Regions from separate parts of the Fusobacterium sp. genome, predicted to be linked through region 2. Evidence: riboswitches for the same ligand, from Rfam matches in the RefSeq annotation. Region 2 holds a riboswitch; the other holds the start of a gene.
The links. A riboswitch is a leader RNA that binds a small molecule or an ion and turns the genes downstream of it on or off. The one in region 2 is predicted to bind S-adenosylmethionine.
Positions count from the first base shown of each region.

Region 1: it holds a riboswitch for S-adenosylmethionine, as region 2 does, so the genes downstream of both, E6771_RS10525 (methionine ABC transporter ATP-binding protein) here and metF (methylenetetrahydrofolate reductase [NAD(P)H]) in region 2, are expected to answer to the same signal.

Region 1 is NZ_JAWDXO010000024.1:3,159-28,249, reverse strand. Features, by position in the region: gene E6771_RS10615 (LytR C-terminal domain-containing protein) at 1-823, opposite strand, end outside; gene mtaB (tRNA (N(6)-L-threonylcarbamoyladenosine(37)-C(2))-methylthiotransferase MtaB) at 816-2,114, opposite strand; gene E6771_RS10605 (16S rRNA (uracil(1498)-N(3))-methyltransferase) at 2,101-2,814, opposite strand; gene E6771_RS10600 (Rrf2 family transcriptional regulator) at 2,824-3,246, opposite strand; gene ruvB (Holliday junction branch migration DNA helicase RuvB) at 3,224-4,246, opposite strand; gene E6771_RS10590 (DUF445 domain-containing protein) at 4,257-4,877, opposite strand; gene E6771_RS10585 (30S ribosomal protein S1) at 5,310-6,932, opposite strand; gene ispH (4-hydroxy-3-methylbut-2-enyl diphosphate reductase) at 6,925-7,800, opposite strand; gene E6771_RS10575 (HPr family phosphocarrier protein) at 7,802-8,071, opposite strand; gene ptsP (phosphoenolpyruvate--protein phosphotransferase) at 8,098-9,822, opposite strand; gene E6771_RS10565 (glutamine synthetase III) at 10,098-12,209, shown strand; gene E6771_RS10560 (ElyC/SanA/YdcF family protein) at 12,326-13,060, shown strand; gene E6771_RS10555 (YafY family protein) at 13,062-13,973, shown strand; gene E6771_RS10550 (zinc ribbon domain-containing protein) at 14,041-14,307, shown strand; gene E6771_RS10545 (cysteine hydrolase family protein) at 14,348-14,869, opposite strand; gene E6771_RS10540 (MetQ/NlpA family ABC transporter substrate-binding protein) at 15,000-15,767, opposite strand; gene E6771_RS10535 (MetQ/NlpA family ABC transporter substrate-binding protein) at 15,801-16,583, opposite strand; gene E6771_RS10530 (methionine ABC transporter permease) at 16,616-17,263, opposite strand; gene E6771_RS10525 (methionine ABC transporter ATP-binding protein) at 17,253-18,260, opposite strand; SAM riboswitch class I at 18,350-18,437, opposite strand; gene yqeC (selenium cofactor biosynthesis protein YqeC) at 18,565-19,854, shown strand; gene E6771_RS10515 (Coenzyme F420 hydrogenase/dehydrogenase, beta subunit C-terminal domain) at 20,016-21,131, opposite strand; gene E6771_RS10510 (MATE family efflux transporter) at 21,115-22,458, opposite strand; gene E6771_RS10505 (MurR/RpiR family transcriptional regulator) at 22,621-23,475, shown strand; gene E6771_RS10500 (NADH-dependent [FeFe] hydrogenase, group A6) at 23,518-25,091, opposite strand, start outside.
Region 2 is NZ_JAWDXO010000002.1:49,422-57,818, forward strand. Features, by position in the region: gene E6771_RS01430 (sn-glycerol-3-phosphate ABC transporter ATP-binding protein UgpC) at 1-959, opposite strand, end outside; SAM riboswitch class I at 1,096-1,181, shown strand; gene metF (methylenetetrahydrofolate reductase [NAD(P)H]) at 1,261-2,142, shown strand; gene metH (methionine synthase) at 2,142-5,468, shown strand; gene E6771_RS01445 (putative quinol monooxygenase) at 5,529-5,816, shown strand; gene E6771_RS01450 (NADP-dependent malic enzyme) at 5,862-7,040, opposite strand; gene E6771_RS01455 (hypothetical protein) at 7,394-7,603, opposite strand; gene E6771_RS01460 (hypothetical protein) at 7,819-7,941, opposite strand; gene metK (methionine adenosyltransferase) at 7,970-8,397, opposite strand, start outside.

The DNA of each region.
Region 1 (25,091 bases), on a different contig from region 2:
TTTTAATATTCTTATACCCCAGTTTTTTAAGTTCTTTTCCCATTTCATCTGCTGTATCAGTAGTTCCAATCACTTCTAAATTAAAATCTACATTTTGTTCTTTTCCCAAAACAACAACTATATTAGCTAGTGTTGGGATAGAAGGAACATCTTTAATTTTAAAATATTTTTCATCTAATTGCATTAAAATTTCCTGTGTTTTTTCTTTGGAAATATCATTCATTATTACATAACTTTCTTCAAGAAATGTCTCATAGTTAGCAGCATTATATTTCATAGAAAGATTTTTCTTTAAAGTCTCTCCCGTTTTTCTTGCATATCCTGCTCTTCCATTTGCGTTTAATATATCCACTATTATATTTTCATTCACTTCATTAGCTCTGTTAGAATCTGTATATAAAGAATCAAACATAGAATATAAGCTTGAAGTAAGTATATATCTTTTGTCTGCAATATTTATCTCAGGTATATTTTTAGCATTCTTTACATTTAATTTTATATCCCCAAATTTTATAACTTTATAGTTATCAACTTTTTCAGGAAGAATTTTATTTATTGTTGCCATTATTTCTTCTTTATTTTTATTTTTTACAAGTTCCTCAACTGTTTCATCTTTACTTATGCTTATTTCGTAAGGTATTTTCACTGCAAGCTTATCTTCATAAACAGCTATAAGATTGCTTTTTCCTATTATAAGGTACCTGCTGTTTTTATCCAGATCTCTATTTCCATCATTCATATTTATAAACAAAAAAACTGTTAATGCTACTATTATTCCTATTACAAATATTATCAGTTTTAATTTCCCTAATCCTTTATTCATCAGCTATCAACATCTCCTTTTCTAAAGAATTTATTTTTATATCAATAACACTGTTGAGCTCTATTTCTTTATCCTTAATTTTAACTCTAAGATAATTTTCACTATAACCATATAGATAATCATCTACTCTTTCTTCCAAAAGAACATTTAAATATTTTCCTATATATTTTTTTCTTTCTTTTTCTGCCATCTCTGTTTTAAGAGCTTCTAATCTATCTGCTCTTTCTTTTTTTATCTTTGCATCTATTTTATCTGTAAAGCTGCTTGCAAGAGTGTTTTCTCTATCAGAATACTGAAATATATGAATTCCTGAAAATTTTATTTTTTTTATAAGATCATACGAATTTTGGAACATTTTTTCAGTTTCACCTGGAAATCCCACTATTACATCAGCTGTATATTCCATATTTTTTACTTTTTCTTTTAATTTTAAAAGTTTTTCTTCAATAAGAGAACTTCCATATTTTCTTCTCATTCTTTTTAATATTTCATCATCACAGGATTGTAAAGAAATATGGAGATGAGGCATAAGTTTTTTATTTTCAAACATATCAATAAATTCATCAGAGATTTTATCTGGATAAACTGATCCTATCCTTACTCTTTGTAATTTATTTATTTTTAATATAGTTTTTAAAAGTGACTCAAAGTTTTCTCCTTCATTAAGATCTTCACCATAAGCTCCTAAATTTATTCCTATAAGAATAACTTCTTTAAATCCTTCTTCTACTAATTTTTCTATTTCTTTAATTATATTATTTTTCTTTCTTGATCTGCTTTTTCCTCTTGCAAAAGGAATTTTACAATAAGAACAAAAATTATTGCATCCATCTTGAATCTTAACATAAGCTCTAGACATTTCTCTTAGTGTTGCAAATTCATATTCTGTATATTCATTATCTAAAAATATATTATGATTTTTTATTTTTTCCATAGTTCTGTTTTCTATATCTTCTATAAAGTTAACTATAGCATTTTTATCAGTATTTCCAATCACATAGTCTATCTCTTCCATTTCTAGAAGTTCTTTGCTGTTAGTTTGAGCATAACATCCAGTAACTATTACTACACCTTTTGGATTTATTTTTTTTGCTCTTCTCAACATATTTCTTGTTTTTCTGTCTGCCACACTAGTAACAGTACACGAATTTACTATATAAACTTCAGCCTCTTCTTCAAAAGCTGTTTCAGTATATCCTTTTTTCAGTAATTGATTTTTTATACTCTCAGTTTCATATTGATTTACTTTACATCCTAAAGTATAAAAGGCTACTCTTTTATTGAAACTCATTTATTAATATTCCTCCTACTACAATAGAGGCTGTCTCTGCTCTCAATATCCTTCTTCCTAAAGTAACTATCTCTGCTTTTTTCCTTTTCAAAAATTGTATCTCTTCTGGATCAAATCCACCTTCTGAACCTATTATATACAGAATTTTTTTTGGAAGTTTTTCTTTATTTCTCAATAAATTTTTCAATGTGTATTCCTCTTCACACTCATAAGGAACAATTACAAGATCATATTTTTCAAACTCTATCTCTTCAAGCTTTTTTATTTCATCTATTTCAGTAGCTTTAACTGCTTGACATTGTTTTAAAGTTTCCCTTACTATAAGATCCCATTTATCTTTTTTTTCTGTTATCTTAACAATACCTCTTTTTACAACTAAAGGAATTATTTTATTGACTCCAATCTCTGTGAGTTTTTGAATAGTAAGATCCATTTTATCATTTTTTAATATCCCTAGTGCAGCGTCTATCTTTACTTTATGAGAATATCTGTCTTCAAATATTTTTTCTATTTCTAGAATTATCTCTTTTTTATCTATAGAAACAACTTTACAGAAGTATTCTTTTTCACCATCTACAGCTCTTATTTCTTCATTTAACTTTATCCTAAAAACATTTTTCAAATGATTTATGTCACCTTTTTCATTAACTGTAATCCTATTCCCACTAACATTCTCACTTGCTATTATAACACTTATCACTCTAAACTCCTATATCATATCTTTATTTTTTATAAATTCATTTAAAGTAGTTTCTTTTAGAATTTTGGTCATAGCACTGTCTAGTTTACTCCATATACATGTAGTTCCACAAGTTTGTTCACTACATGTTGCTTTATGCTCTTCACTTTCATTACAGTCTATAACTTTATCCTCTTCATCAAGTATTTTATACAACTGATGTAATGTTATTTTATCTGGTTCTTGTGCCAGTCTATAACCACCATTAGGTCCTCTTTTTCCTTCTATTATATTTTCATTTTTTAGTTTAAATAGAATCTGTTCCAGATATTGTACAGAAATATTCTGATCATCTGCAATTTCCTTTATTCTTACTAATTTTCCTTCACCACTTTTTTCAGCTATATATGCTAATGCTCTCAGCCCATATCTAACTTTTGTGCTTATCTTCATTTTCTCCCAGCTCCTTAACACCTTTAAAATGTTCATATGCTCTTTCAGTTACCATTCTCCCTCTGTTAGTTCTTTTTAAATAACCAATTTTTACCAGATAAGGTTCATAAACTTCTTCCAAAGTTCTTTTATCTTCTCCTAACATAAGTGAAAGAGTATCTATCCCAACAGGACCTCCACCATAGTTATCTATGATAGCATTTACTATATCTCTATCTAAATCATCTAATCCTGCTGAATCTATTCCTAATATCTCCAATGCTTTTAAAGAAATTTCTCTGTCTATTGTTCCATTACCTCTTATTTCACAGAAATCTCTTACTCTTTTTAAAAGACGATTAGCTATTCTAGGAGTTCCTCTGCTTCTGCTCGCAAGTTCTTTTGCTCCATCCATTTCTATTTTTACTCCCAGAATATTACCCCCTCTAAGAATAATATCTGTTATCTCTTCCTCACTGTAATATTCCATTCTATGAGTTACTCCAAATCTATCTCTCAATGGAGAACTTAGAAGTCCTGCTCTTGTTGTTGCTCCTATCAAAGTAAAACTTGGAAGTTCTATTCTTATAGACCGTGCAGAAGGTCCTTTTCCTATAATTATATCCAATTCTTTATCCTCCATAGCAGGATATAATATCTCTTCAACAGTATTATTCAGTCTATGAATTTCATCTATAAAAAGTATATCATTTTCTTCCAATGAAGTTAGTATAGCTGCGAGGTCTCCAGCCCTTTCTAATACAGGTCCTGAAGTTATTTTTAAATTAGCTCCCATTTCAGTAGCTATAACTCCTGCAAGAGTAGTCTTACCTAAACCTGGAGGCCCATATAAAAGAATATGATCAATAGAACCTCCTCTTTTTTTTGCAGCTTCTATAGATATTGACATTTTTTCCTTCAAAGAAACCTGCCCTATGTAATCTTTGAAACATCTCGGTCTGAGAGTTTTTTGAATTTCTATATCATTCTCCACTTCTGAAGTTGTAACTACTCTATCCACTTTCCTCTCCTTATATAAACAAACTTACTCCAAACTGAAAAAACCCTATTATTCCTCCTAATATGGCTCCTACCACTTCTATATGTTTTAATTCTTTCTTAGCAAGTGAATATGTTATATCTTCTAGCTTCTCAAGAGAAAATCCATCTACATTTGTTATAATTATTTCTCTAAAGTTTACTTTTTCTTCTAAATAATTAGAAAACATTTCTATAATAGTATCTTTATTTTCCAGAATGGAAGTTTTTATCATATTTTTAATTTTTTTAAGTATATCTTCGCTCATGAATATTGCGAGCATAGGAAATTTTTTAGTTAATTCCCCTTCTAATTTTTCATCAAGAATTTTATCAATCATATCTCCCATTCTTGTTTCTAGTTCTTTTCCATCTAAAGAGCTTGTCACATCTTTTAAAGAAATAAGTTCTTTTTGCACTGTGTCTGCTATACTTATAGCAATTTCATGTTTTCTTTTGGGAATAAGTCCTTGTATCTTAAATAAACCAAAATTTATTTCTTTATATGGTCTGAAAAGCATCTTGATAGCTACATAGTTAGTTATCCATCCAATCATTGCCCCTATACCTACTATAAGAGCTAATTTTATTAACATAGTATTTAATTCTGTCATTACATTTCACCTTCAAATTTCATTAAAATTTCATTACTTCTCTAGTAAACTATTTTATCATAAATATTATATTTTTTCAATTATTATAACCACAAACATTACAATCATCATTATTTTTTTATGTTTTATATTTAAAAATAAAAAGAAGATGCCTCAAAAAATTTAAAAACAAAATTCTTACTTTTGTGTCATCTCCTAAGCATATTTTTATTTTTTTTCGTTTTTTTATAATACTCTAATAATATTTTATGATGAATATAAAAAATTGTCAATACAAGCATTTTATTATTTTTACTTAAAATTTCAATTAATAAAAAAACTCAACATACTTAAATCTTTTTTATAAAAATTAAAATTTCATTTTATTTTTTAACATAGATTGTAATTATTAATATAAAAAACAGTTTGATTCCTCAAACTGTTTTTTATATTTTAGTTTTCTTCTCCTGAAGTTCCATATTTAGAAAGAAGTTCTTGATTCTCTCTTCTTTCTTCTTCAATTTCTATCTTTTTAATAGATAATTTAATTCTTTGTTTTTCTTTATCTATCTCAACTATTTGAGCTTTCACTGTTTGCCCTACTGTAAATTTATCTTTAAGATTTTTTACAAAATCTTTAGAAGCCATTTGAGCAGGAATAAATCCATCTATTCCTTTGCTTAGATTAATAAATAATCCAAAGTCCATAATATTTTTTATTTCTTTTTCTACAGTTTCTCCTATTTTATAAGTTTCAAGAGCTACTTCCCAAGGACTTTTTCTTAAAGCTTTAATGCTTCCTTTAATTTTATTATCTTCAGTATTAAGTTCAATAACCTTGAATTCTACTATATCTCCAATATTAAATTTTTTATTTTCTTCTCCTTGCCAATTAAAATCAGACTGATGAATAAATACATCTACTCCTGGTTCTACTTCAGCAAAAATTCCGAAAGGTTTTACTTCAAGAACTTTTCCTTTTAACTCAGTTCCAATTGCATATCTTTCAGCTGCACTGTCCCAAGGATTTGCACTTAATTGCTTTATTCCAAGTTTTAATTTTCTTTCAGATGGTTGGAATTCAATTATTTTAACTTTTACAATATCACCTAATTGAACAAATTCATTTAAACTTACTCTCTTTTTATTCCATGTAAAATCTGACATATGTACAAGTCCTTCTACTCCATCAGCTATTTCTACAAATACTCCATATGGAAGTATTTTTGTCACTTTGCCTTCTACTACATTATCCACTGCATATTGCTCTGCTGCTACTTCCCAAGGATTTCTTGTAAGGACTTTTATAGATAATTTAACATTTTTCTTTTCAGGTTCTAAAGAGATTATTTTAGCTTCTACTTTATCTCCTTTTTTATATTTCTCACTAAGTTTATCCAGTTTTTTCCAAGATACTTCAGAAATATGAACAAATCCTCTTAGATGTTTTAATCTTAAAGAAAGTCCAAAATCTAATACATCTGCTACCTCAGCTTCTACTACATCTCCTACTTTTAATTCAGCAAATTCTTTTTCTTCTTTTTGAAGAGTAATATCTTTTTTAGAGAAAGTTATTTTTTTACCTTTTTTATCTTTATCTGGTTTGATATCTTTTATCATCACTGTAATATCTTCTCCAACTACTTTATCTCCATCTTTCATAGAAATTTCAGATAAAGAATTAGGAAGGAATCCTTGGTGGAACATAGCTTCGACCATATATCCACCCTTTACTCTTTTTACTATTTTTCCAGTTACAGTTTCTTTATTTTCAAAAGCCTCTTCTAATTTTTTCCAGTTATCTTCCATATCTATTCTTTTTCTAGAACCGATTATGAATTCTCCCTCATCAGTTTCTCCAATAAGAAGTACTTCTACTTCATCTCCTATATTATAGTTTGCTAGTTCTTCACTTCTCACTCTTACACTTGTTGGTTGTCCAGGTACATCTAAGTAAGCAAAATTTCTATCTACTTGAGACAATACTCCCGTTACCCTTACTTTTGATTTTTCCTCTGTTGGTAAATACTCATTCAACAGAGCTTCAAATTCTTCGTAATATTCGTTATTAGACATTAAAGATCCCCCTTATTTTATTTTCTATATTAATTACTATTTCTTCTGGTGTTGATGCTCCAGCTGTGATACCTATCTTTTCACAGCTTCTGAACCACTCTTTTTCTATTTCGCTTTCATCTTGTACTAAATAAGTGGATTCATTTATTGATTTTGATATATCATAAAGTTTTTTAGTATTAGAGCTGTTTTTACCACCAATGACTAATAATATATCCACATCCTTCGCTAATTCTTCTACTGCTTGTTGTCTTACTTGTGTTGCTCCACACACCTTATCTGATATCTTAACATTTGAATAGTTATTTTCCAAGAAACTTTTTATTTTTTCTAAAATTTTTTTATTTAAAGTTGTTTGTGTCAAAAGGCAATATTTTTTATCTCTCTCTATTTCTGTATTTATAATTTCTTCAAGATTTTTAAAAACCTTAATATTTTTTCCAAAAGAAATTATTCCTTTTACTTCTGGATGTTCTTTATCCCCTACAAATAAAATCTCATATCCTTTAGTTTCCATTTCTATGAGAGTTTCTCTTATCTGAGTTACAAAAATACAAGTTGCATCATATATTTTTATATTTTTTTCTTTTAATATATTATACACTTTTTCAGATGTTCCATGAGCTCTGATTATAACTATATCACCACTTTTTAGTATGTCCTTTTTCTCTAAAATATCTTTTTCCTCTATTGTTTCAAAACCCTCTTTTTCAAGTTTTTTTACTACATATTCATTGTGAACAAGCATTCCAAGTATATATATTTTTTTCCCTAGGTTCTCAGGTTCTTTTAATACATTATAACATGTTTCAATAGCTCCTGATACTCCAAAGCAGAATCCCATATGTTTAGCTCTTATTATTTCCATTTTATTCCTCATTAAATTTTTTAACTTCTATTAGATTTACCAATGCATCCAGCATTTCATCTTCATCTGGACCATCAGCAATTAATTCCAATGTCCTTCCTTGTTCAGCAGCTAAAAGCATAAGTCCCATTATACTTTTTCCATTTATTTCTTCTTCATCACATTTAACTGTTATATCAGAATCATACCCTGTTACTAATTGTACAAACAGTGATGATGGTCTTGCATGGAGTCCTGCTTTATTTTTTATTTGAACTTTTCTGCTTTTCATAAAAATATCACTTTCCTTATCTTGTTCTATATATATTTTTTTAAAATCTCTTTTACTTCATTTGAATCATGACATTGTAAAATTTTAGTTCTTAAAGGTTTCAGTAACCTATAATCAAGATTTCTTATTAGAGCCCTAGCTGGAAGTATTGAACCACCTACCATACTTAAATTTGTAATCCCCATACTTAAAAATGCTACTATAGCCTTCTGTTGTCCTGCCATTTCTCCACAAATTGATACTGGTTTCCCATATTTATCAGCAGCTTCTTTTATTTGAGATATAGCTCGTAATACAGCTGGATTATAACTATCATACATCTCTGAAACAGTTTCAGATAAACGATCAGCAGCTAATATATATTGTGTTAAATCATTTGTTCCTATACTGAAAAAATCTACTTCTTGAGCAAAAATATCTGCCATCATTACTGCAGAAGGTACTTCTATCATTATTCCTACTTCTATATCTTCTTTAAAATTTTTACCTTCCCCTCTTAATTCTATTTTTACCTCTTCCAAAAGCATATTTGCTTCCCTTATTTCATTTACATTAGTTATCATTGGATACATAAGTTTTACATTCTTATTATATGCTGCTCTAAGTATTGCTCTCAACTGTATTTTAAATATATTTTTTTCACTTAGGGAAAATCTTATCCCTCTCAAACCTAAAAATGAATTCATCTCAGTTTTCATTTGAAAATATGGAAGTTGTTTATCTGCTCCTATATCCAATGTTCTTATAATAATAGAACTTTTTTCATCAAAATTTTTAATTATATCATTATATGAAGTAAGTTGTTCTTCTTCGTCAGGAAAGGCAGTATTTTTCATATAAAGAAGCTCTGTTCTCAACAAGCCTATTCCATCTGGTGTAACAGCTTCTATTTCTTCTTTTGTGGTTTTACCACTAATATTAAGATTCAATGAAACTTCTATGCCATCTAAAGTTACAGCTGGAAGAAAAGCAGCTTTTTCCATTTCTTCTTTTTTATGATTAAATTTTTCTATTTTACTCTTATATTCTTCTAAAATTTTTTCATCTGGTTCTATTATAACATAAGAATTCTGTTCAGTAGTATCTAAAATTACATCTTTTTTCCAATCATAACTGAAAATATTTTTTATTCCCATCAAAGTAGGTATCTCCAAAGCTTTTGCTAAAATCGCAAGATGAGAAGTTTCTCCTCCATATTCCATGATTATCCCTTTTAATTTTATATTTTCATGATACATGTTTAATAATTCAGTTGGAAATATCTCTTCTGTTATAAGTATTTTTCCATTTAAATCAACCCATTCATTTTTTCTTGAGTTTAAATTTCTGATTATTCTCTTTTCTACATCTTTTATATCCAATACTTTTTGTCTATATATAGGATTTTCTAATTTATTGAATAAAGAAATATATTTATCTGTAACCATTTTAATAGAATCTTCTGCCTTTGTTCTATTTTTCTGTATATCATTCTCAATGTCAGAAGTATATACAGGATCATCAAGAATCATAAGATGTGCTGTTATTATTTCTAGATCTTTTTCTCCTATTTTTCCGGCAAGACTTGTTTTTAAACGTTCTAAAGATTCCTTTGCCATTTCTAAGCCATCTCTGAATTTCTCAATTTCTGTATTTATTTCTCTTTCATCTAAAAGTGCAGTTATTCCATTATTAGACAATTCTTTCTTATCTAAAAATACTCTTCCTATTACAATTCCTTCAAAAGCAAAAGTTCCCTTTAAAATTTCCACTTTATACCACCCCTTATTATATCTTTAGTGGACTATATTAAATTATATCTCATTTTAATTCATTTTTCAATTTATTTACTTTTTTAAAAAAAAATTTTTAAAAATTTTATTGATTATCATATTCACTTGTGCTACAATCATAAAATAAAAATTAATACAATAAATTTTATACTCCATATAAATTTGATTCTATATATACAACATATATAATTATGTAACAAAAACATGTTTATAGAAAATATTTTTATCTTTTTTAAAGGGGAGGCGTTATAAAAATGAACACTATGCTAGAAGTATTTGGTATCCATTATTTTTCCGAGCTTGAATTAAAGAGCAGAGTTCCTAGTTCTATATTCAAGAAGTTTAAATCTGTTCAACTTGGTGAGGCAGAAATGTCTTTAGAAGTAGCAGATATCATCGCCAGTGCTGTAAAAAGCTGGGCTACTGAAAAAGGTGCCACTCACTTCACTCACTGGTTCCAACCACTTACTGAACTGACTGCTGAAAAGCACGAATCATTCATCTCTATCACTTCTGATGGATCTATCATGTCACAATTTTCTGGAAAAGACCTTATAAAGGGAGAAGCTGATACTTCTTCATTCCCAAATGGTGGACTTAGATCTACTTTTGAAGCACGTGGATATACTGCTTGGGATACAAGTTCTCCTATGTTCTTAAAAGGGGAAGGTTTATCTAAATCATTATATATTCCTACTGCTTTTGTTGGATACAATGGTGAGGCTCTTGATAAAAAAGTACCTCTTTTAAAATCCATCAAATCTATTGAAGCTCAGGCTTTAAGAATTCAGAGACTCCTGGGAGATGATAAAACTGAACATATTGATGTGACATTAGGTGCTGAGCAAGAATACTTTCTAGTTGAAAAAGAATTCTGGGATAAACGTCTGGACCTTGCTCTTGCTGGAAGAACTCTTTTTGGTAATCTTCCTCCAAAAGGTCAAGAAATGAATGATCACTACTATGGAACTATTAAAGAAAGAGTAGGATGTTTCATGGCTGAACTTGATGCTGAACTTTGGAAAGTTGGAGTTATGGCAAAAACTAAACATAACGAAGTTGCTCCTAATCAATTTGAACTTGCTCTTATGTTTACTTCTGCTAATGTAGCTGTAGACCAAAATCATCTCACTATGGATATTATTAAAAAAGTAGCAAACAGACATCATCTAGCTGCTCTTCTTCATGAAAAACCTTTTCAAGGGGTGAATGGCTCTGGAAAACATTGTAACTGGTCACTTGCAACTGATACAGGAATAAATCTTTTCAATCCTGATAATTTATCAAAAGATAATTTACAATTCCTTCTTTATACAATGGCTGTAGTTGAAGGTATAGACAGATATGCTGATATTCTTAGGGCATGTACTGCCACTCCTGGAAATGACCACAGACTTGGAGGTCATGAAGCTCCACCTGCTGTAATTTCAATATTTCTTGGAGAACAATTACAAGAGCTTTTAGAAAATATAGGTAATACTGAATTTAATGAATCTGCTGATGGAGGTACTCTTGATATAGGAGTTCACATCCCTAAAATTGCAAAAGATCTTTCAGACAGAAACAGGACTTCTCCATTTGCATTTACAGGAAATAAATTTGAATTTAGAATGCCTGGATCGAGTGCTTCTGCTTCTACACCAGTATTTATGATAAATACTATTGTTGCAGATATCTTGAAAGAATATGCTGACTATCTTGAAAAGACTGACCCTACAAAACATATAAATAAATATATAATAAAACTTATTAAAGACAGATATCCTAAGCATAAAAAAATTATATTCAATGGAAATGGATATGAAAGTTCTTGGATTGAAAGAGCAGAGGAGCTTGGACTTTCAAATTTAAAAAATACTATAGAAGGGATCCCTGTATTTATAAGAGAAGAAACTATTGCTCTTTTCGAAAGAAATGAAGTTTTATCTAGAAATGAACTTTATTCAAGATTCAAAGTTTATAGTGAAAGATATAATAAACAGACAAATATAGAAATCTCTACTGCTATAAGAATGGCAAGAAATGAAATATATCCATGTATTTCAAGATATATAACTAATATTTCTCAAATGATAAACAGTGTAAGAGAAGCTCTTGGTGAAGAACAATTCATTCAATATGACAAAGAACACTTAATTAAAGTAATAGGATATAAAAACCAACTTAAAGATACTATCACTGAATTAAATGAGGGATTAAAAACTGCTGTTGCTATCCCTGATGAATATGAGAGAGCATGTTATTATAACAATGAACTTATCCCTGTACTTACTCGTATGAGAACTATTGTTGATGCACTTGAGCTATTGATAGAAAAATCTGTCTGGCCTATACCTACTTATTATGATTTATTATTCAGACTATAAAAATATACTTCTATAATTCTGAGGAATCTCTGAAAGTTTAGAACTTTCAAGGGATTCCTCTTGTTTTATTTTGTATTTCCATGATAGAATATATCAAAAATATAAAGGGGTACAAAATGAAAAAAATAGATTTCCTCATACTTACTTTTCTTTTTATATGCAGCATTATAGTCAAATCATCTTTTGGATTCAGATTTCTTTTTTTACTCTATACTTCTTTAATAATATATAGAAATATAAGCATTAGATCTGAAAAAAGCAGTTTTTTTAAATTTTTAAAAAAAATCTGTAAACTTGGATACTGTTTTTTTATTCTTACTTTTATCCTTATTGAAGGAATAATTCTAAAAGACATATTAGTCAATAAAAATAAAGACCCTAAAGTAAAATACCTCATTGTTCTTGGTGCTGGACTAAAAGGAGATATTCCATCAGAAGTATTAAAGTATAGATTAGATAAAGCTGTAGAATATCATAAAAAAAATCCAGATACAATCTTTATTGTTTCTGGAGGTCAAGGAAAAGATGAGTGGATATCTGAAGCAGAAGCTATGAACATATATCTCTCTAAAAAAGGAGTTCCTTTAAAAAATATCATCAAAGAAGATAAATCTACTTCAACATATGAAAATCTAAAATTTTCTGATAAAATAATCAAAGAAAAAGGTATAACTGGAGATATTGGAGTTATGTCTAACAGTTTTCATATGTATAGAGTCAAATTAATATCTCAAAAATTAAATTTTCCTTTAAAAACTGTTTATGCAAAAACTCCAGCAATAGTCTTTCCTAATTACATGTTAAGGGAATATTTTGCTTTTTTCAATGAATATAGAAAAAAAGAGGTATGATATGCAGATTAACAGATTATTTGAAATACTCTATATATTAATTAATAAAAAACATGTAACTGCTAAAGAACTATCCTCGCATTTTGAAGTATCTGTACGAACTATCTATCGAGATATAGATGTTCTCTGTTCTGCAGGTATTCCTATATATACTTCTCAAGGAAGTGGTGGTGGAATATTCATAGAAAAAAGCTACATTTTAAACAATTCTGCTCTCACTGATGAGGAACAGGAAAAAATAATAACAGCTCTGCAGAGTATCCCATTGTTAAATAATGATGATAATTCAAAGCTTATATCTAAACTGTCTGGACTCTTTAAAAAAAATTATCTCAACTGGATAGAAATAGATTTTTCCAGATGGGGAAACAATGAACAAGATAACCAAAAATATATTCTCATCAAAAATTCTATTATTGGCCATACTATAATTTCTTTTAACTATATCAACTCTTATGGGGAAGCTGCAATAAGAAAAATTTGTCCTGTAAAACTTTTTTTCAAATCTTCATCATGGTATATACAAGGATTTTGCTTAGATAAAAAAGACTATAGAATATTTAAAATCAGCCGACTGTCATCTTTAAAAGTAAGTTCAGAGATATTTGATATTAGTGAACTCCCTTTACCTCCTCCACTAGAAATAAAAACAGAAAATTGTCCATTTTTAATAGAAGTAAAATTAAAATTTCCATCTCATTTAGGTTATAGGATTTATGATAATTTTCTTCCAGAAGAAATAAAAAAAACAAAAGAAGGAAATTATATAGTAACTACCTCTTTTCCATATGATAAATGGATATATAGTTTTATTCTTTCTTTTGGTTCAGAAGTAGAGATTTTAGAACCTGAAGAAATTAAAACAACTCTTTTAAGTGAAATAGAAAAAATAAAAGCAATTTATAAAAAATAACCTGACATGCTGTTGTCAAGTTTCAAGTGTTACAATGAGATATCTAAAATATACAGGAGGGATTAAAATGAATGAAAAATATTGCCAAAGTTGTGGAATGCCTATGGGAAATACTGATGAACTTTATGGAACTAATACAGATGGTAAAAAAAATAATGATTACTGCAGTTATTGTTTCGAAAATGGAAAGTTCAAAGATGAAATAACTATGAATGAAATGGTTGAATTCTGTGTTCCTCATATGACTGAAGCACATCCTGAAATCACTGAAGAAAAAGCAAGACAAATGATGAAAGAGTTTTTCCCTCACTTAAAACGTTGGAAAAAAGACTAAAAATAAAGATACTGGCTGTAATAGCTAGTATCTTTTTCAATTAAAACTCTATATCTTTAATATCAATTATCTGTGCAAAACGATTCTTCCAAATATTATTCATGTAAAAATCATTCAAATCCATAGCACTAAACTTTCCATTATCACAAGTAGTCACTGTATCTTTGGGAATAATCAGCTCATATCCATATTCAAAAGCTGCCTTACAAGTAGTATCTATACAATATTCTGTCTGCATTCCAGTCAATATAATTCTTTCAATATTCTCACTTTCAAGATATTCTTTTAAACCTGTTTTTCTTAAAGCACTGTTATAAATTTTTTCAAATATTTTTTCATTTTCAGCAGGCTGAAGTTTACTATAAATTTCCCACCCAGGAGTTCCATATTCAAGATCACTTCCTTTTCCACTGTCATGTCTTACAAAGATGACTTCTATCCCTTTTGATCTACATACTTTAATAAGATAATTAATATTATCTGTTACTCTCTCAGCATCATGCATGCCATATAAAATCAAAGCTGTCTGAACATCCACTACAAGTAATACTGTTTTTTTCATTTTCCCCCCTAAAAAATTAAAAATATAAAAAAGACCAGATTATTTCCATATAGTATATCATAATTTTTTATAAAAAATACCTTTCTGAATGAGAAAATATTTCATAACAGAAAGGTATTTATCTTTTTTACTAAAATACAGGTACAAATCCACCTTTAAAAGTATCATTAATATAATTTCTTACTTTTTCACTTTGAAAATATTTTATAAAAGTTTTTATATCTTCTCTATTTTCATCTCCTGCTCTCACAGCTATAATATTTATATATGGAGAATCTTTATCCTCAAGAAGAATACTATCCTTAGTAGGATAAAACCCTGCATTAAGTGCATATCCACCATTAATAATAGCTGCATCCACATCATCTATTACTCTGGGAAGTTGTGCTGCCTCTAATTGCTTAAATTTTATTTTCTTTGGATTTTCTACAATATCAAATGCAGTAGCCTGAAGGTCTGTAGGGTCTTTAAGTTTTATCAGTCCTATTCTATGAAAAAGAAGAAGAGCTCTTCCACTATTTGTTGGATCATTTGGTATAGCTATCGTTGCTTTATCTGGAAGTTCTTCTAGTGATTTATATTTTTTAGAATACAATCCTAAAGGTGCTATATATGTTGCTCCTGCTGAAACAAGATTAAGATTTCTATCTTTTTTAAATTGCTCTAAATATGGAAGATGCTGAAAAGAATTTAAGTCAATATCTCCTTCTGCTAGTGCTATATTTGGTGTTACATAATCATTCATCTCCACTATTTGCAGCTCTATTCCTTCTGCTTTCAAGTCATCTTTTATGAGCTCCATAATCTCTGCTCCTGGATAAGAAGTAGTTCCTATTTTTAATGTTTTTCCAAAACATAGTGTTGTCAATAATATAAAAAGTATAAATATTTTTTTCATCTTTCAGCTCCCCTTATCAATTATGTATTTTTATTAGAATGTGGGTACTACTCCACCTTTATAATTATTTAAAATATAAGTACTAACTTTTTCACTTTGAAGTGCTTTTATAAGTTTCACTATATCCTCTTTATTTTCATCTTCTGCTTTTACAGCTATAATATTTGCATAGGGAGATTCTTTTCCTTCTAATAAAAGAGAATCCTCAACTGGAGAAAATCCAGCTTCTAAAGCATAATTTCCATTAATTACTGCTGCATCTACATCAGGAAGAACTCTAGGAAGCTGTGCTGCTTCAATTGGTTTAAATTTTAATTTTTTAGGGTTTTTAACTATATCAAATTCAGTAACATATAGATTCGATGAATCATTTAAAGTAATTATTCCATTATTGTGTAAAAGAATAAGTGCTCTTCCTCCATTTGAAGGATCACTTGGTATAGCTATTGTTGCTTTATCTGGTAATGCTTCTATTGAATCATATTTTTTAGAAAAAACTCCAAGAGGTTCAACATGAATTTTTGCTGCTGAAGCAAGTTTTAATCCTCTTTCAGTTATAAACTTTTCAAGATAAGGGTAATGCTGAAAGAAATTAGCATCTATTTCCCCTTCTGCCAACGCTAAGTTGGGAGTTACATAATCTGTAAATTCAATGACTTTAAGTTCTACTCCTTCAGCTTTTAGATCATCTTTTACAAGATTTAAAAGCTCTGCATGAGGTACAGGTGTAGCTCCAACTTTTAATTCTCCTGCTAATATTGTTGTTCCTACCAATACAAATGCTGCTGCTAATAATGTTTTCAATGATTTTTTCATAAATATTCACTCCTTTTATAATTTAATTTTATTTATCGGTTTCTCTTAGCTCTATATACAAGATAGTTACCAAATGATTGTAATATCTGTACTAGAAGGATTATAACAATTACTGAGTATATCATTATATCTGTTTTAAATCTCTGATATCCAAATCTTATTGCAAGGTCTCCAAGTCCACCTGCACCAATAGTTCCTGCCATTGCTGAAAAACCTATCAGGCTTATTACAGTTACTGTTATTCCATGTATTATATGTGGCATAGTTTCAGGAATCATCACCTTTAATATTATTGTGGAATTACTTGCTCCCAAACTTGAACTAGCTTCTATAAGTCCTCTGTCAACTTCATTCAATGCTCCCTCTATCATTCTGGCAACAAATGGTGCTGCTGATATTGATAAAGGAACTATTGCTGCTGTACTTCCTATTGTTGTCCCTACTATTATTCTTGAAAGTGGAAACAGACAAATCATTAAAATAATGAAAGGAAATGATCTTAAAGTATTAATTATCATTTCAAGAACTTTGTTTAACTTCGGTTTTTCTAAAATATTTCCTTCTTTAGTTATCACTAATAATATTCCTATTGGGAATCCCATTATCAATGAAAATAAAGTTGAAAAAAATACCATATATAATGTCTCCAATGTTGAATCTAAAATCATACTAAATACCATTATAAACTACCTCCACTATAACTCCTGATTCATTGAACCATTCTATTGCTTCCTGTTGCTGCTTTATATCTCCTGATAATTCAATAAATAGATGTCCTACTTTCATTGTAGAAAGATGGTCTATTGAGCCTCCAATTATACTGAAATCTATATCAAATTTTCTTAATGCTTGTGAAATTATTGGTTCTTCTGCTATAGTTCCTAAGAATTTAAGTTTTACTATATATTTTCCCTTAGTTTTCATTATCTCTATTCCTCTTTCCTCTGTACTAGGAAGATAAGAAATAAGTTCTTTTGTTATTTCTTCCTTTGGATTAGAGAAAATATGATGTACACCTCCTGTTTCAACTATTTCTCCATCTGACATAACTGCTACTCTATTACAGATATCCCTGATAACTTCCATCTGATGAGTTATCATAACTACTGTAAGACCAAATTTCTGCTGAATATTTTTTATAAGCTCCAGTATCGAATTTGTAGTTTTAGGGTCAAGAGCTGAAGTTGCTTCATCTGATAAAAGTATATCTGGATTATTTGCTAATGCTCTGGCTATTGCCACTCTCTGCTTTTGCCCTCCACTTAATTGACTTGGATATGAATTCATTTTATCTGAAAGCTCTACTACCTCTAACAGCTCTTTTACTCTATCTTTTATTTTATCCTTATTCCATCCAGCTATTTCTAATGCAAATGATACATTCTCTCCAACTGTCCTTGAAGCTAAAAGATTAAAATGCTGAAATATCATTCCTATTTTTTTTCTTCTTTCTAAAAGATCATTCTTAGAAAGTTTTGTTATATCTATTCCATCTATTACTATACTACCACTTGTAGGTTCTTCTAATCTGTTTAAAAGCCTTATAAGAGAAGATTTTCCTGCCCCACTAAGACCTATTATTCCAAATATATCTCCTTTTTTTACTTCAAGGCTTACATCTTTTACTGCATGAAAGCCATTAGAATATATTTTGTTTATTTTTTCTATTTTGATCATTCCTGTGCTCCTCCATATCTATATTTAAGTAAAAAAAAATCTCTACTGCCATCAAGGAATAGAGATAAATTACACTAATTTTATTAGTCTATCCATCTGTCTGGAATTAGCACCACACCATAATGGCAGGTTGCTGAAACATCATAGGGCCAGTCCCTCAGTCTCTCTTGATGGTTGATTCATTTGTTAGAAGTATATTATAACTTTTTTCAATTTATGTCAATACATTTTTTAAAATTTTTATAGACTGGAAAAAAAATTTCATATACAATACTGTATAAAGTTAAATAAAATGGAGGAAGTTATGACTTTTAATTATTTTAATATTATAAAAAATGATGTAATAACTATAACAGGTGCTGGGGGTAAAACTTCTCTTTTATATTTTCTTGCAGAGAAACTTTCAAAATTTGGAAAAGTTCTTATAACTACTACTACAAAAATTTATTTCCCTTCTGAAGAAAAATATGAAACTCTTATTATAGGAAATAAGATTTTTTCCGGAAAAAATAAAAATATAACTATAGCTGGAAGTAAAGTTGAAAATAAAAAACTTCATTCTTTATCTTATGAAGAAATAAAAAGTATTAAAAAAAATTATGATTTTATTTTAATTGAAGGTGATGGAGCAAAAAATAAATTATTAAAGGAATGGAATAATTATGAACCTTGTATTCCTGATTTTTCTACAAAAATAATTGGAGTAATCAATATGGATATACTTGATTTAAATATCTCTGAAAAAAATATTCACAGATTTGAACTTCTAAAAGAAAAATTTCCTGATGATATAAATAAAAAAATTACTTCTGATTTTTTACAGAAATATATCTTATCAGCTGATTATTTTAAAAATTCCAGTATAAATTCAAAAAAATATCTTTTTTTTAATGGAATTGATGAAGAAAAGTATCTTAATAAATTTCATACAACTCTAAAAACAGTCTATAAATTATATGAAAATGCTTTTTCTCCAAGAGTATTTATGGGAAGCCTTAAAGAAAAAGATATATATCCTTTAAAAAAATTAGATGCTGTAATTATGGCCTCTGGATTTTCTAAAAGAATGGGAAAAAATAAACTCTCTCTATCATACAATGGAATCCCCCTTTTAGAATCAACATTACAAAAAATTCTTCATATTCCTTTCAATAAAGTTATCATTTGTGGAAGAGAAAAATGGATTGAAGAACTTGCTTATAAATATAATTTTAATTATTATTATAATTCTTTTGCTGATTTTGGGCAAAGTGAAAGTATAAAACTTGGAATAGAGAATTCCACAGGTGAAGGAATAGCTTTTTTTCCTGGAGATCAGCCTTTATTATCTGAAAATACAATTTTAAATCTATATTATGAATTTCAGAAAACTAATCTTATAACTGTTCCTGTAGTTGAAGAAAAAAGATTTTCTCCTGTATTTTTTCCAGAAGATAAAAAAGAAGAATTACTAAAACTAGAAGGAGATATCGGTGGAAAAAGTGTTATTAAAAAAACTCCAATCATTAATCTTGTTAAATTTTCTTCTGAAAAAGAATTTAAAGACATAGATACCATTGAAGATTATATGTATATAATTAATAATAAAAAATAATAAACAGAGCTCTGGAAATTTAAAATAACTCAATTACCAAAAAGGTATAAAATACTAAAAAATTTTCAAATTTCTAATATTATACAACTATGAAAAAAATAAAAGAGGCTGCATAAATTAGTTCGTAAATCACTAATTTGCAACAGCCCATTTTTTTCTACTTACTTAAATATCTTATATTTTTTCATTGTTTCTTCCAATCCAACTTCAATAACATTGTCCCAAAATTCTTCTCTATTTTCAGGATAAGATATTGGACAACTTAATCTCTGCTGATGTTTTACAGACTCTGAACTTTTTCTTTTTTCCATTTCCATATCAGTTTTCATTTTATTAAGAATATCTTCTCCCTTTTCATTATTGACAATAACCAATGAAAGTCCTCTCTTATCATATTTTTCAGGAGAAAATTCTTCTATTCCAAAATAATCAGCAATTGTTATATCTGAAACTCTATGAGTATCAGTAAATCTGCATGCTGAACAAGATGGACGACTTATTGAAAGCAGACCAAAAAACATTTTATAGAATCTTTCATCTCCTTGAACATCATTCATTTCAGTTGTAGAAAAAAGAAAAGATTTATTGCTGTTACTTCTGCTCCAATCTAGTTTTTTAGTTCTAAAATGTACTTCATCAAGTATTCCGCCATTTTCTTTTTCTAATATTTTTTTAAATTCTTCCCAAATAAATGGACTTGGCACACTATGACATATTAGGTCACAAATATATAAGTTTTTCTTTAAGGATGTATTGCCTACATAGGCTTTAAGTCCTGCACATTGACATGGAGTTCCAGAAAATAAAATTTTTCTTCCAGCTATTAATTCTTTCTTTATTTGGATAAAAATATCTCCCAATTCACTTTGTACATATTTAGAGAATCTAAATCTATCTCTTTCTTCACTTGTTTCTGCCATTTTATGTACAACACAAAAATTATCATCAAAATCAACTCCGCATATTATCCCATTCTCTTTTAAAAAAATATCTGAAACAGCTGTAAAAGCTCCTCCAGAAGTTGAATTTTTAAGAACATCATTACTTTTGTGTATTGCCAAATAGAAATCTCCTTCAACTTTATTTTTAAGTTCCTTTTCATTTATAACAGGACAGATTTTTTTACACAATTGGCAATCTATACAAAGAGATTGATTGATTTTAGGATACAAAAATTCCTCTCTATCAGCTGTCATTTTTATTGCTTCTTTGGGGCAAACATTATAGCAGGCACTGCATCCGCAGCAATCCTCTTTCTTTTCAAATATGTATTCCATTTATTTCTCTCCTTTTGTTACTGTATCCCATATATAAATATGCTTCATATATTGCCATAAATATCCACCCTATTCCCATTCCTACAGCGACTCCTGATATTCCTATATATTTTGTAAGTATATACGATAGGATTATTCTAATAGGAATTTGAATAAGTGTTGCCACTAAAGTTACATCCATTCTTCCCAATCCTCTGAAAAATCCCTGCAATGTATTACAAATTGCTGTAAGTATATAAAAAAAGACTATTGTCCTTAAATACATTTTTCCTAAAAATATTGTTTCTATCTCACTTGAATCAATAAAAATTTTCATAATTGATTCTGAAAAAATAAATATAAATATTGCTGTTATTACACAATATAATAATGACATAGTTAAAGCCCTTTTAAAACCTTGAAATATCCTTTCATTTTTTCCAGCTCCTCTATTCTGAGAAATAAATGTAGTAAGAGCTGCTCCCATACTATCTCCTGGAGTAAGTATAAATCCATCTATTCTGCATCCAGAATTAAAAGCTGCTATTGAGTCTATTCCTAAAGGATTTACTGCTCCTTGTACAAATACAGCTCCTGTGAAAATTATAGTTTGCTGAACTGCATAAGATAAGCTATATGACATTGTTTTTTTCAACAAAATTAAGTCTATTGTAAATTCTTTTACCTTTAATCTAAGAACAGGCATTTTATAGTAAATATTTAAAATTGAAATAATTACTGCTGCTATTTGAGATATAACAGTTGCATAAGCAGCACCCTTTACTCCTAGCTTTAATTCTTTTATAAAATATATATCTAATCCAATATTTAAAATTACTGATATTATCAATATAACTAAAGGTGTTTTTGAATCTCCAACAGCTCTCATTTCAGCAGATAATATATTATATAAAAAAGAAAATTCCAGTCCTATTATTATTATCTGTAAATAATCTTCTGCCATTCTCATTATTTCTGGTGGAGTCTTCATTAAAATCAGTATATATTTTGTACCAAATAATGCAATAATAGAAAGAAGAAAAATAAATATTATGCCTGCTTTTATTGTTGTTGCTATTTCTCTCTTTAATTTTTCCATATCTCCAGAACCATAAAATTCAGCCATAAGTATAGCTGATCCCAATGAAAAACCAATTACAAAAAATATCAATATATTCATTATAGGTCCAGCTGTTCCCACTGCTGCTAATGCCTCTTTTCCACTGAATTTCCCTACTATTACAGCATCTGCAGCATTATACATCTGTTGAAAAATATTCCCTAAAAATATAGGTATTGCAAAGAAAAAAATATTTTTTGTTACATTCCCCTCTGTCATCTTTTTCATATTTATTGCCTTTCTAAGATTTTATGAAATCATTATTAATTTTATTTTGATTTTTTAAAATCATTTTAACACTATACATTTTTTTTGTCAATAAATTATTATTGACATTATTCTCAGAGCAAACTAAAATATTATCATAATAATTCTTACAGGAGCAATCTTATGAAAACTACTATTGAAAATTCTTCATATAAATCTGATCTTACTAATAAAGATAAAATAATATTAGATTATATACTTCGCAATAAAAAAACAACCTGTTTTCTTACTTCCAATGAAATAGCTGAAATTCTTAATGTAAGCCCTTCATCTGTAGTCAGATTATCAAAAAAAATCGGATTTGAAAACTTTTCAGCATTTAAAAAAGCCTTGCAAATGGAGATTGCTGATCAAGAACCATCTTTTGATGTAAGGGAAATTCCTTATGAAAAAATAGAACAATATGATAAGCTTTCTGAAGTTGAATTAATTAAAGCATTTAGACAGAATGTACTAAAAAATATTACTGCTGATATCTCCACTAAAGAGGATAAAAAATTTATAGAAACTGCTGATATCATTTCAAAAGCTAAAAGAGTATTTATTGTAGGATACCGTGCCTGTGCAGGTCTTGCTTCTACATTTGGAATAATGCTTTCCTGTATAAGACCTAATGTTTTTGTTTTAAATGATAATGGGCCTATTGTTGACAGACTTATTGATCTCAATAAAAGTGATGTGGTTATTGCTATCTCTTTCAATCGCTATTCACAGAATACAAAGTTTGCTGTTCAAATGGCAAGAGATACTGGAGCTAAAATAATTTCTTTTACTGACTTTTATACCTCCCCAATAGCACAGAAAGTAGATAAGGTTATAATTAATAGTGTAGAAAATTTTAGTTTTTATAATTCATATACCAGTTCTCTAATGAACATAGAAACAATTGTTGCTCTAGTGAGCAGAAAGAACATAGTAGAAAATAAAAAACGTCTTATGAAAATGGAAAAGTATCTGGAACAAAATGGTGAATATTAAATATACAAAAAGCAGGATCAGTATCAATCCTGCTTTTATTTGTTATTTATTTTTTCTATCTATATAGTGAGTATGGAAAAGTTTATGTGTCATAACTCCATAAGGTTTTCCTAATGATTCTCTATAAAGATCTATAACATATCTATTATTATGAGATGTTCTTATTTCTTTGTGATAATCTATATTTTGAATAGCTGCTGCTCTTGTTTTTACAATATCAAAGTTTCCATGGTGGTACGGTTGTCCTCCTCCACCTACACATCCACCTTTACATGCCATCACTTCTACAGCATGAAAATTTTCTTCTCCAGATTTTATTTTTTCTACAACTTTTCTGGCAGCTCCTAATCCATGAACTACAGCAAGTCTAAGAGTTTCACCTCCAACTTTTACTTCTGCTACTCTTAATTCTTCAAACCCTCTCATAGGAACAAAATCTACATCTTCCAGTTTAGTTCCAGTAGCCCATTCATACAATGTTCTTGAAGCAGCTTCCATAACTCCTCCAGTTCTACCAAAAATATCTGCTGCTCCTGTAGATTTCCCCATAGGTGAATCAAATTCGCTTTCTTGAAGTGAATTAAAGTCTATATTATATTGTTTTAAAATTCTTCCAAGCTCTCTTGTAGTTAATGAATAATCTACATCTGGGTTTTGCTCAACTGTAAATTCTTCTCTAGATGCTTCATATTTCTTAGAAATACAAGGCATTATAGATACACATACAAGATCTTTTTTATCTATTCCCATTTTTTCAGCCCATACATGCTTTGCTAAAGACCCAAATATCTGTTGTGGTGATCTTGTAGTTGAAAGATTATCTAACATTTCTGGGAAATTAAGCTCTACAAATCTTACCCATGATGGACAGCAAGAAGTAAATAATGGAAGTTTTATATCTTTATTTCCAGCTAAATAATCATCTAATCTATGTTTTAATTCTGTAGCTTCTTCCATTATAGTTATATCTGCTGCAAAATTTGTATCAAATACTCCATCAAACCCTAATTTTTTAAGGGCTGTAACCATTTTTCCAGTTGAGTCTGTTCCAGCAGGTATTCCAAAAAGTTCCCCAATGGCTACTCTTACAGCTGGAGCAACTTGCACTATAACTTTTTTATTAGGATTTATAAGGTCACGAGATAATTTAAAACTATTATCAGTTTCATACAATGCTCCAACTGGGCATACAGCTACACACTGCCCACAGAAAGTACAGTCAGTTTCAATAAGATTTCTATTAAAAGCTGTATTAACTACAACATTGAATCCTCTATCTATTCCTGTAAGAATTCCACAAGTTTGAATATCTCCACACATAGTTTCACATCTTCTGCACATGATACATTTTGTGATATCTCTAGTTATAGAAATCGAATGCTGTTTATCATGAATTGCTTCCTTTCCTTCAAATCTCATTTCTCTCAGTCCAAAAGAGATAGCAAGTTTCTGAAGTTCACATTCTCCATTTTTTCCGCATATTAAGCAATCTTTTGGATGATCTGAAAGCATAAGTTCTACTACCATTCTTCTTTTCTGCATTACTTGAAGAGAGTTAGTTACTACTTCCATTCCTTCAACTATTGGAGTTGTACAAGAAGGAAGAAGCCTGTTCA
Region 2 (8,397 bases):
CCCATATTTTCTACTACACTGACAATTCCTTTAATTCTATTTTTTTCTCTATTATTTTCATCTGCCACTTTTATATTCTCTGGTCTTATTCCAAACCATACTTTTTCACCAATATTATTTTTTAATTTTTCATACATTTCTTTACTTAAAGTTAAATAAGTATCAGTACTCAATTTTATTATAATATTTCCATTTTCCTCTAAAAGCTCTCCTTCAACTATATTCATAGTTGGTGAACCTATAAATCCAGCTACAAATTTATTTACAGGAGAATTATATATATTCATTGGAGTATCTACCTGCATAACTTTTCCTTTATTAAGTACACATATCCTGTCCCCCATTGTCATTGCCTCTACCTGATCATGAGTCACGTATACCATTATAGTTTTTTTGCCCTCATTGAGAAGTTCTTTATGAAGCTGTGTTATTCTTACTCTCATAGATACTCTTAATTTAGCATCTAAATTAGAAAGAGGCTCATCAAAAAGAAATACTTTTGGTTCTCTTACTATAGCTCTTCCCAATGCTACTCTTTGTTTTTGACCTCCTGACATTTCTTTAGGTTTTCTATCCAAAATATCACCTATTTCAAGTCTTTCAGCAGTTTCTCTTACTCTTTTATCTATTTCTTTCTTAGGAAATTTTGCCATTTTTAATCCAAAAGCCATATTTTCATAAGCAGACATATGAGGATAAAGAGCATAATTTTGAAATACCATAGCTATTCCTCTATCTTTAGGGGGAAGACCATTTGACATTTTTCCTTCTATCCATAATTCTCCACTTGTTATATCTTCCAGACCAGCTATCATTCTCAGCATAGTTGATTTAGCACAACCAGAAGGACCCACTAATACCATAAACTCTCCTGATTTTATTTCCAAGTCTATCCCATGAACAGCTTTAAAACCATTAGGGTATACTTTTTCAATATTTTTTAAGATAACTCCACTCATATCTGCTCCTTTTTTGTATTCTTCAATAGAAATTATACCACATTTTTTCTTTGTTGTATAAAAACAAAAAGATAACTTGTTATTTTTACTCTATTGACAATAATATTTGAATGTGATACAATTCATAAAATAATTAAATCCATAGAGAGAGATGGAGGGACAGGCCCTTTGATATCTCAGCAACCTGCTTTAAGTGTGGTGCTAATTCCTGATAGATGGTTTAGATTCTAAGACTTTAAGCTTTTTTCATCTATCAGGTGGAAAAAGCTTTTTTTATTGGATTCAAACAGGAGATGAACAAATGAAAATTTCAGAATTATTTAAAAGAAAAAAAACAATTGTATCCTTTGAAGTATTTCCACCAAACAATGTATATTCTTTAGAAGATGTTTATTCTTCCATTGATGAACTTGCAAAACTACAACCTGACTTCATGAGTGTCACATACGGAGCTGGTGGTGCTACCAGAGGAAAGACAGTGGAGATTGCCTCAAAAATCAAAAATAACTACAAAATAGAAGCTCTGGCACATCTTACATGTCTGGGAGCAAAAAAAAGGGAAATTGATGATATATTGGAACAGTTAAGAAAAAATAATATAGAAAATATTCTTGCTTTAAGAGGAGATAAACCTAAAGATGGATTTCCTATAGAAGAAGGAGATTTTAAATATGCACAGGAACTTGTTTCATATGTAAAGAAAAAAAGAGATTTTTCAATAGGAGGAGCTTATTACCCAGAAGGTCATCAGGAAACAAATGATCTTCTTGATCTTTTTAACTTAAAAACAAAAGTAGACTCTGGAACTGACTTTCTTATCTCACAGATATTCTTTGACAATGAATCTTTTTATCGTTTCAAAGACAAATTAGACAAGCTTCAAATAAATATACCATTAATTGCTGGTATAATGCCTGTCACAAATGCAAAACAAATAAGAAAAATAACTTCAATGTGTGGGTGCAGTATTCCAAAAAAATTTCAAAAAATATTAAATAAATATGAAGATAATACTCAAGCATTAAAAGAAGCTGGAACTGCATATGCTACTGAGCAGATTATAGATTTAATAACATCTGATATTGATGGAATACATTTGTATACTATGAATAAAGTAGATACAGCTAAAAAAATAATGGCAAATATAGCACATATAAGAGAAGTTTCTGGAGGTAGCAGATAATGATAAATGAACTAAAAAAGAGAATACTAATATTAGATGGAGCTACTGGAACAGCTATTCAAAAATATAATCTTACAGAGATCGATTTTCAGGGAAAAAAAGGTTGCAATGAAATTCTCAATATTACTAGACCTGATATTATTAAAGAAATACATACTGGTTACATAAAAGCTGGAGCTGATATTATAGAAACCAATTCTTTCAATTGCAACAGAATATCTCTGAAAGATTATGGAATAGAAGATATGTCTTACACTCTTTCTAAAAAAGGTACTGAATTAGCTAGAGAAATAGCAGATAATTTCTATAAATCTTCTGGAAAAAAAATATATGTTGCTGGTTCTATTGGTCCCACAAGCAAAAGTCTTTCTCTTCCTATTGGAGATATTCCTTATGAAAGAGAAATTAATTTTGATCAAATGAAAAATATATACTCTGAACAAATAGAAGGTGTTATAGATGGTGGTGCTGACTGCATATTGATAGAAACTATATTTGATGGATTGAATGCTAAAACTGCACTTATAGCTGCCGAAGAGCTGTTTGAAAAGAAAAATATTCAGCTTCCTATTATGATCTCTGCAACTGTAAACAAGCAGGGAAAAATTTTCTCAGGTCAGAGTATAGAATCATTAATTGTTGCTTTAAATAGACCTTCAGTTATTTCTTTTGGACTTAATTGTTCTTTTGGAGCTAAGGACCTTATTCCAATGATAAAAAAAATATCTGCTTTTACAGATAAATATATTTCACTGTATCCAAATGCTGGACTTCCTAATGAAAATGGTGAATATGAGGAAACTCCTGAAGTAACAGCTGGATATTTAAAAGAATTAGTAGATAAAAAACAGGTAAATATTCTTGGAGGATGCTGTGGAACACATTTCTCACATATCAAGTCAATAGCAGATTTAGTAAAAAATAGAGAACCTAGACCTGCCATTTCTAAAGAAAATAAATGCTTTTTATCTGGAAATGAAATATATAATTTTAGTAATAAATTCACAGTAATTGGTGAAAGAAATAATGTAGCTGGTTCTAAGATATTTAAAACATTAATTGAGGAAAAAAACTATATAAAAGCCTTAGAAATAGCCCGTTCACAAATAGAAAAAGGAGCTGCTGTTTTAGATATCAATTTTGATGACGGATTATTGATACCTCATGAAGAAATGGAAAAATTCCTAAGAATAATACAAAATGATCCAATAGTTTCAAAAATTCCTATAATGATAGATTCATCAGACTTTCTCACTATTGAAACTGCTTTAAAAAATATTGCTGGAAAATCAATAGTAAATTCTATTTCTCTAAAAGAGGGAGAAGAATCTTTCAGAAAAAAAGCCAGAATAATAAAAAAATATGGTGCTGCTGTTGTAATTATGGCTTTTGATGAAAAGGGACAGGGAATATCCTTTGAAAGAAAAATAGAAATCTGTAATCGTTCATATAAACTATTAAAAGAAGAAAAATTTTCAGACCTAGATATAACTTTTGATCCAAATATACTTACTATTGGTACTGGGAGTGAAGATGATAGATATAATGGATTAAATTTTTTAAAAACAGTTCAATGGATAAAAAATAATCTTCCATATTGTAGTATTACTGGAGGACTTAGTAATTTATCTTTTGCTTTTAGAGGAAATAACTCATTGAGAGCAGCTATTCATTCTCTTTTTATTGAAATTGCAAAAGAAAAAGGAATGAATTTTGCTATAATGAATCCTAGTGAAAAAATCCCTCAACTGACTTTTGATGAAAAAAATATCATTTTAACATTAATAAATGGTGAAACTGATTCTCTTGAGGCTGTATTAAAACTTGCTGCAAAATTAAAAAATACCTCTATTATAAGTTCTCCTGCCAATAAGATAATAAACAATGATTTTGAATCTTTAAAAACTAGAATAGAAAAAGCCCTTATCTATGGAGGAAGTACAACTTTTGATATAGATATAAATGTTGCTTTAGAAAATATGACACCTTTAGACATAGTACAAAATATCTTAATGAAAGGCATGGATAAGATAGGTATTCTTTTTGAAAAAGGAGAACTCTATCTTCCACAACTTATAAGATCTGCAAGTGTTATGAACAAAGCTGTAGATATTCTCAGACCTCACATGAAAATAAAAGCTGATATAGGAATAAAAGGTAAAATTCTTATGGCTACTGTTGAAGGAGATGTTCATGATATAGGAAAAAATATTGCTGGAACAGTTTTAAAATGTAATGGTTATGAAGTAATAGATTTAGGAGTTATGATAAGTAAAGAAAAAATATTAGAAGAAGCTGTAAAAAACAATGTGGATATTATTACCTTGAGTGGGCTTATCAGCCCTTCATTAAAGGAAATGGAAAAAACATTATCTCTTTTAAATGATAATAAAATATCTATTCCTGTTCTTATAGCTGGAGCTGCTACATCAAAATTACATACAGCAGTTAAACTGGAACCTTTATATGAGAAAAGAACTTTTCATACTACAGATGCTTTGGATACTCTTACAATAATAAATAAACTTATCTATAGTGATAAAAAAATATTTATGGAAGAAAAAACAAAAGAACTCAGAGAACTCTGCAATATTTATTTAAATACTAAAAAAGAAAATTTAGAAAAAGAGAGATATTTAAAAGATGATTTTACCTCAAAAGTTATAATTCCTAATCAATTAGGAAAAAAATATATAGAATTTTCTCTCGAAAAAATTGAAAAATATATTAACTGGAATTTTCTTTTACATAATATGAAAGTTAAAAATACTCCTTTAGAAGAACAGACATTAAATGATGCTAAATATATTTTCAATAAAATGAAAGAAAATAGTATAAAAATAAGATGTTCATTTGGAATTTTCTCTTGTATAAAAAATTCAGATACTTTAACAATAAATGATAAAGATAAAAGCTGGAATATCTCTTTCATAAGGGGAAAGAGCAAAAATAAAAATATTGGAATAAGTGATTTTTTCAATAAAGAAGATTTTATAGGAGCTTTTGTTATTTCAGTAACTAGTTCTTTATTCACTCAAGATAATTATATGTGTATAATGGAAAATATCCTTCTTACAAGAATTGCAGAAGCAGCTTCTGAATTTTTAGAAGCTTATCTGAAAGAAGAAAATATCTGGATATCAAATATCAGACCTGCAATAGGGTATTCATCAATTCCAGATCATTCCATTAAAAAAATTATTTTTGAAATCATTGATGGAGAAAAAACAGGAGCATCACTCACTAATAATTTTGCTATGTCTCCCTTGAGCACAGTATGTGGTATCTATATTTCCAATCCAAAAAGTTTTTATTTTAATTTGTAATAATTTTAAATACCTGATACAGTATATATATTAAATTTGATCAACTAAAGGAGAAATATTATGATAATTGTATATGCAAAATCTATTGTACCTGAAGAAAATATTGATAAATATTTAGAAATAGCAAAAAAACTGGCAGAAGAGACAAGAAAAGAAAATGGAAATATTTTTTATGAAATGATACAAGACACAAATAATAAAAATGTTCTTGCCTTTATAGAAAAATGGGAGAATATGGAAGTTTTAGATAAACATATGAAAACTTCGCATTTTACTACACTTGTTCCTCAATTAAATGAATTGAGAGAGGGAGAATCTGAACTTACTATACATGAAATTTTATTTTAAAAAATAAGGCAGTCTGTTTATAAAAACAGACTGCCTTTTTATTTGTTAATCTCTGCATATTCCTTGTTCTTTTGCTACCTTTTCAACTGCATCTGCTACTGCATCTGCTACTCTTCTATCAAAAGCATCTGGAATAATATAATTTTCATTCATTTCTTCATCACTAATTAGAGAAGCTAGTCCTCTTGCTGCTGCAAGTTTCATTTCCTCAGTTATTTTCTTAGATTTTGCTCTTAAAGCTCCTTTAAATAGTCCTGGAAATACAAGAACATTATTTATTTGATTTGGATAATCTGATCTTCCAGTCCCTACTATTTTTGCTCCTCCCGTTAAAGCATCTTCTGGCATTATTTCAGGAGTAGGATTTGCCATTGCAAATATTATAGCATCTTTATTCATTGTTTTTACCATTTCAGCAGTAAGAATATTTCCTACAGATACTCCAATAAAAACATCCGCTCCTTGTACAGCAAAAGCTAAATCTCCAGCAAGGTCATTCGGATTAGTTATTTCAGCCAATTCTTTTTTAGAAAAATCATAAGATTCCTTATCACTTCTTCTAAGAATTCCTGGTTTGTCAAGAACTAATATTTCTTTTACTCCTAGGTCTCTTATAAGCTTAGTTATCGAACTTCCTGCTGCTCCTGCTCCATTTACTACAACTTTAGCATCAGAGAATTTTTTACCAACAACTTTAAAAGCATTAATAAGTCCAGCAGCAACTACTATTGCTGTTCCGTGTTGGTCATCATGAAATACAGGAATATCCAATTCTTTTTTTAGTCTAGTTTCTATTTCTATGCATCTAGGCGCTGAAATATCTTCTAAATTTATTCCTCCAAGTCCTGGAGCCAATAATTTTACAGTTCTTATTATTTCTTCTGGATCTTTAGTATCTAAGCAAATAGGAATTGCATCCACTCCTGCAAATTCTTTGAATAATACACATTTTCCTTCCATTACAGGAAGCGCTGCTTCTGGTCCAATATCTCCAAGTCCTAACACAGCTGTTCCATCAGTAATAACTGCAACCATATTTCCTTTAGCTGTATATTTATATACATCTTCTTTATTAGCTGCTATTTTTCTGCAAGGTTCTGCAACACCTGGAGAATAAGCAAGACTCAAATCATCTTTATTGGCTACTTTTACTTTTGAGACTATTGATATCTTCCCTTTGTTTTTTTCATGCATTTCTAATGCTCTTTCAAATACTGTTGGCATAAATATCTCCCTCCATTTTTATAAAATATTTTTTAAAAATTTATTTTTATTTTTTATAACAGTGCAAACTATATTTAAATAATATATATTTGCTTTTAAAGCCTTATATGATGTATTATATTCCCTTTTTGCACAAAAGTAAAGTGTTTTCTTTTTATTTTGTTTTATTTACGTATTTAATCTCTAATATTGATATAATAAACTTAAAGTAGTACATATATTTTCTGAAAATATTTTTTTAAAATATTTTTTTCATAAGTGTACAATATATATTATTTATTATCTTATTTCTTATAAAAATTTAGGTGATTGAAAAAATTTATTTTTCAGTCACCTAAATTTTATACAATATTTTATTTTAATATATTTAACTTTTTCAATTTTTCCTCATTTTCTTCTACAAATTCCTCAGTAATAGCATAAGATATAGTTTTAGTAACTACTATTGCAGTTCCATCAAAAGATATTTCTACTTTTTTATCTTTTTCCAAAAATTCTTCTCCTCTTTCTACAGCCTTAGCCAAATTTTCTGCATCTATTCTATCTTTTAATCTACCTCTCATAAAAATACCTCCTTTATTAATGTATTATTACTATTATATATTATACAAAATTAAAATTTCTTTCCTTTAAAATAATAAAAAAGAAGATAACTAAATATCTCCTTTTATGGCTATATAAATAATGAATATAAAAAGTTTGTTACTATTTCGGCTACTTATTTCCTCCAATGATATAACTAAATATTATTTTTTCAGTTAAATCTCTATATTTTAAACTATCTATCATGGATACTTGTAAAAATTGCAATTTCTTTTATATTAAGAACAAATTTTTCTATAATTTCAACTTTATCTTTTGCAAGAACTTTTCCAGCAGCTTCATAGATAATATCTGCCAAATCTTTGACTCATTTTTTTATATTTTGGTTATTTATTTAAAGCTTTTTTTAGTTCCTCTACTTTATCAATTTTCTCCCATGGAAGATCTAAATCTGTTCTTCCAATATGTCCAAATGCTGCCAAGTCTTGATATTTAAATTTTCCACTTCTTAATTCAAGTGCTCTTTCTATTCCTCTTGGTGTCAGGTCAAATACTTTTCTTACTGCTTCTGCTAAATCATATTCATCTACTTTTCCTGTTCCAAATGTATCTACTTTTACTGATGTTGGTTCTACTACTCCTATTGCATATGACAACTGGATTTCGCATTTGTCTGCTAAGTTTGCTGCTACTATATTTTTAGCTACCCATCTTGCTGCATATGCTGCAGATCTGTCCACTTTTGAAGGATCTTTTCCTGAAAAAGCTCCTCCTCCATGTCTAAAAAATCCTCCATATGTATCTACTATTATTT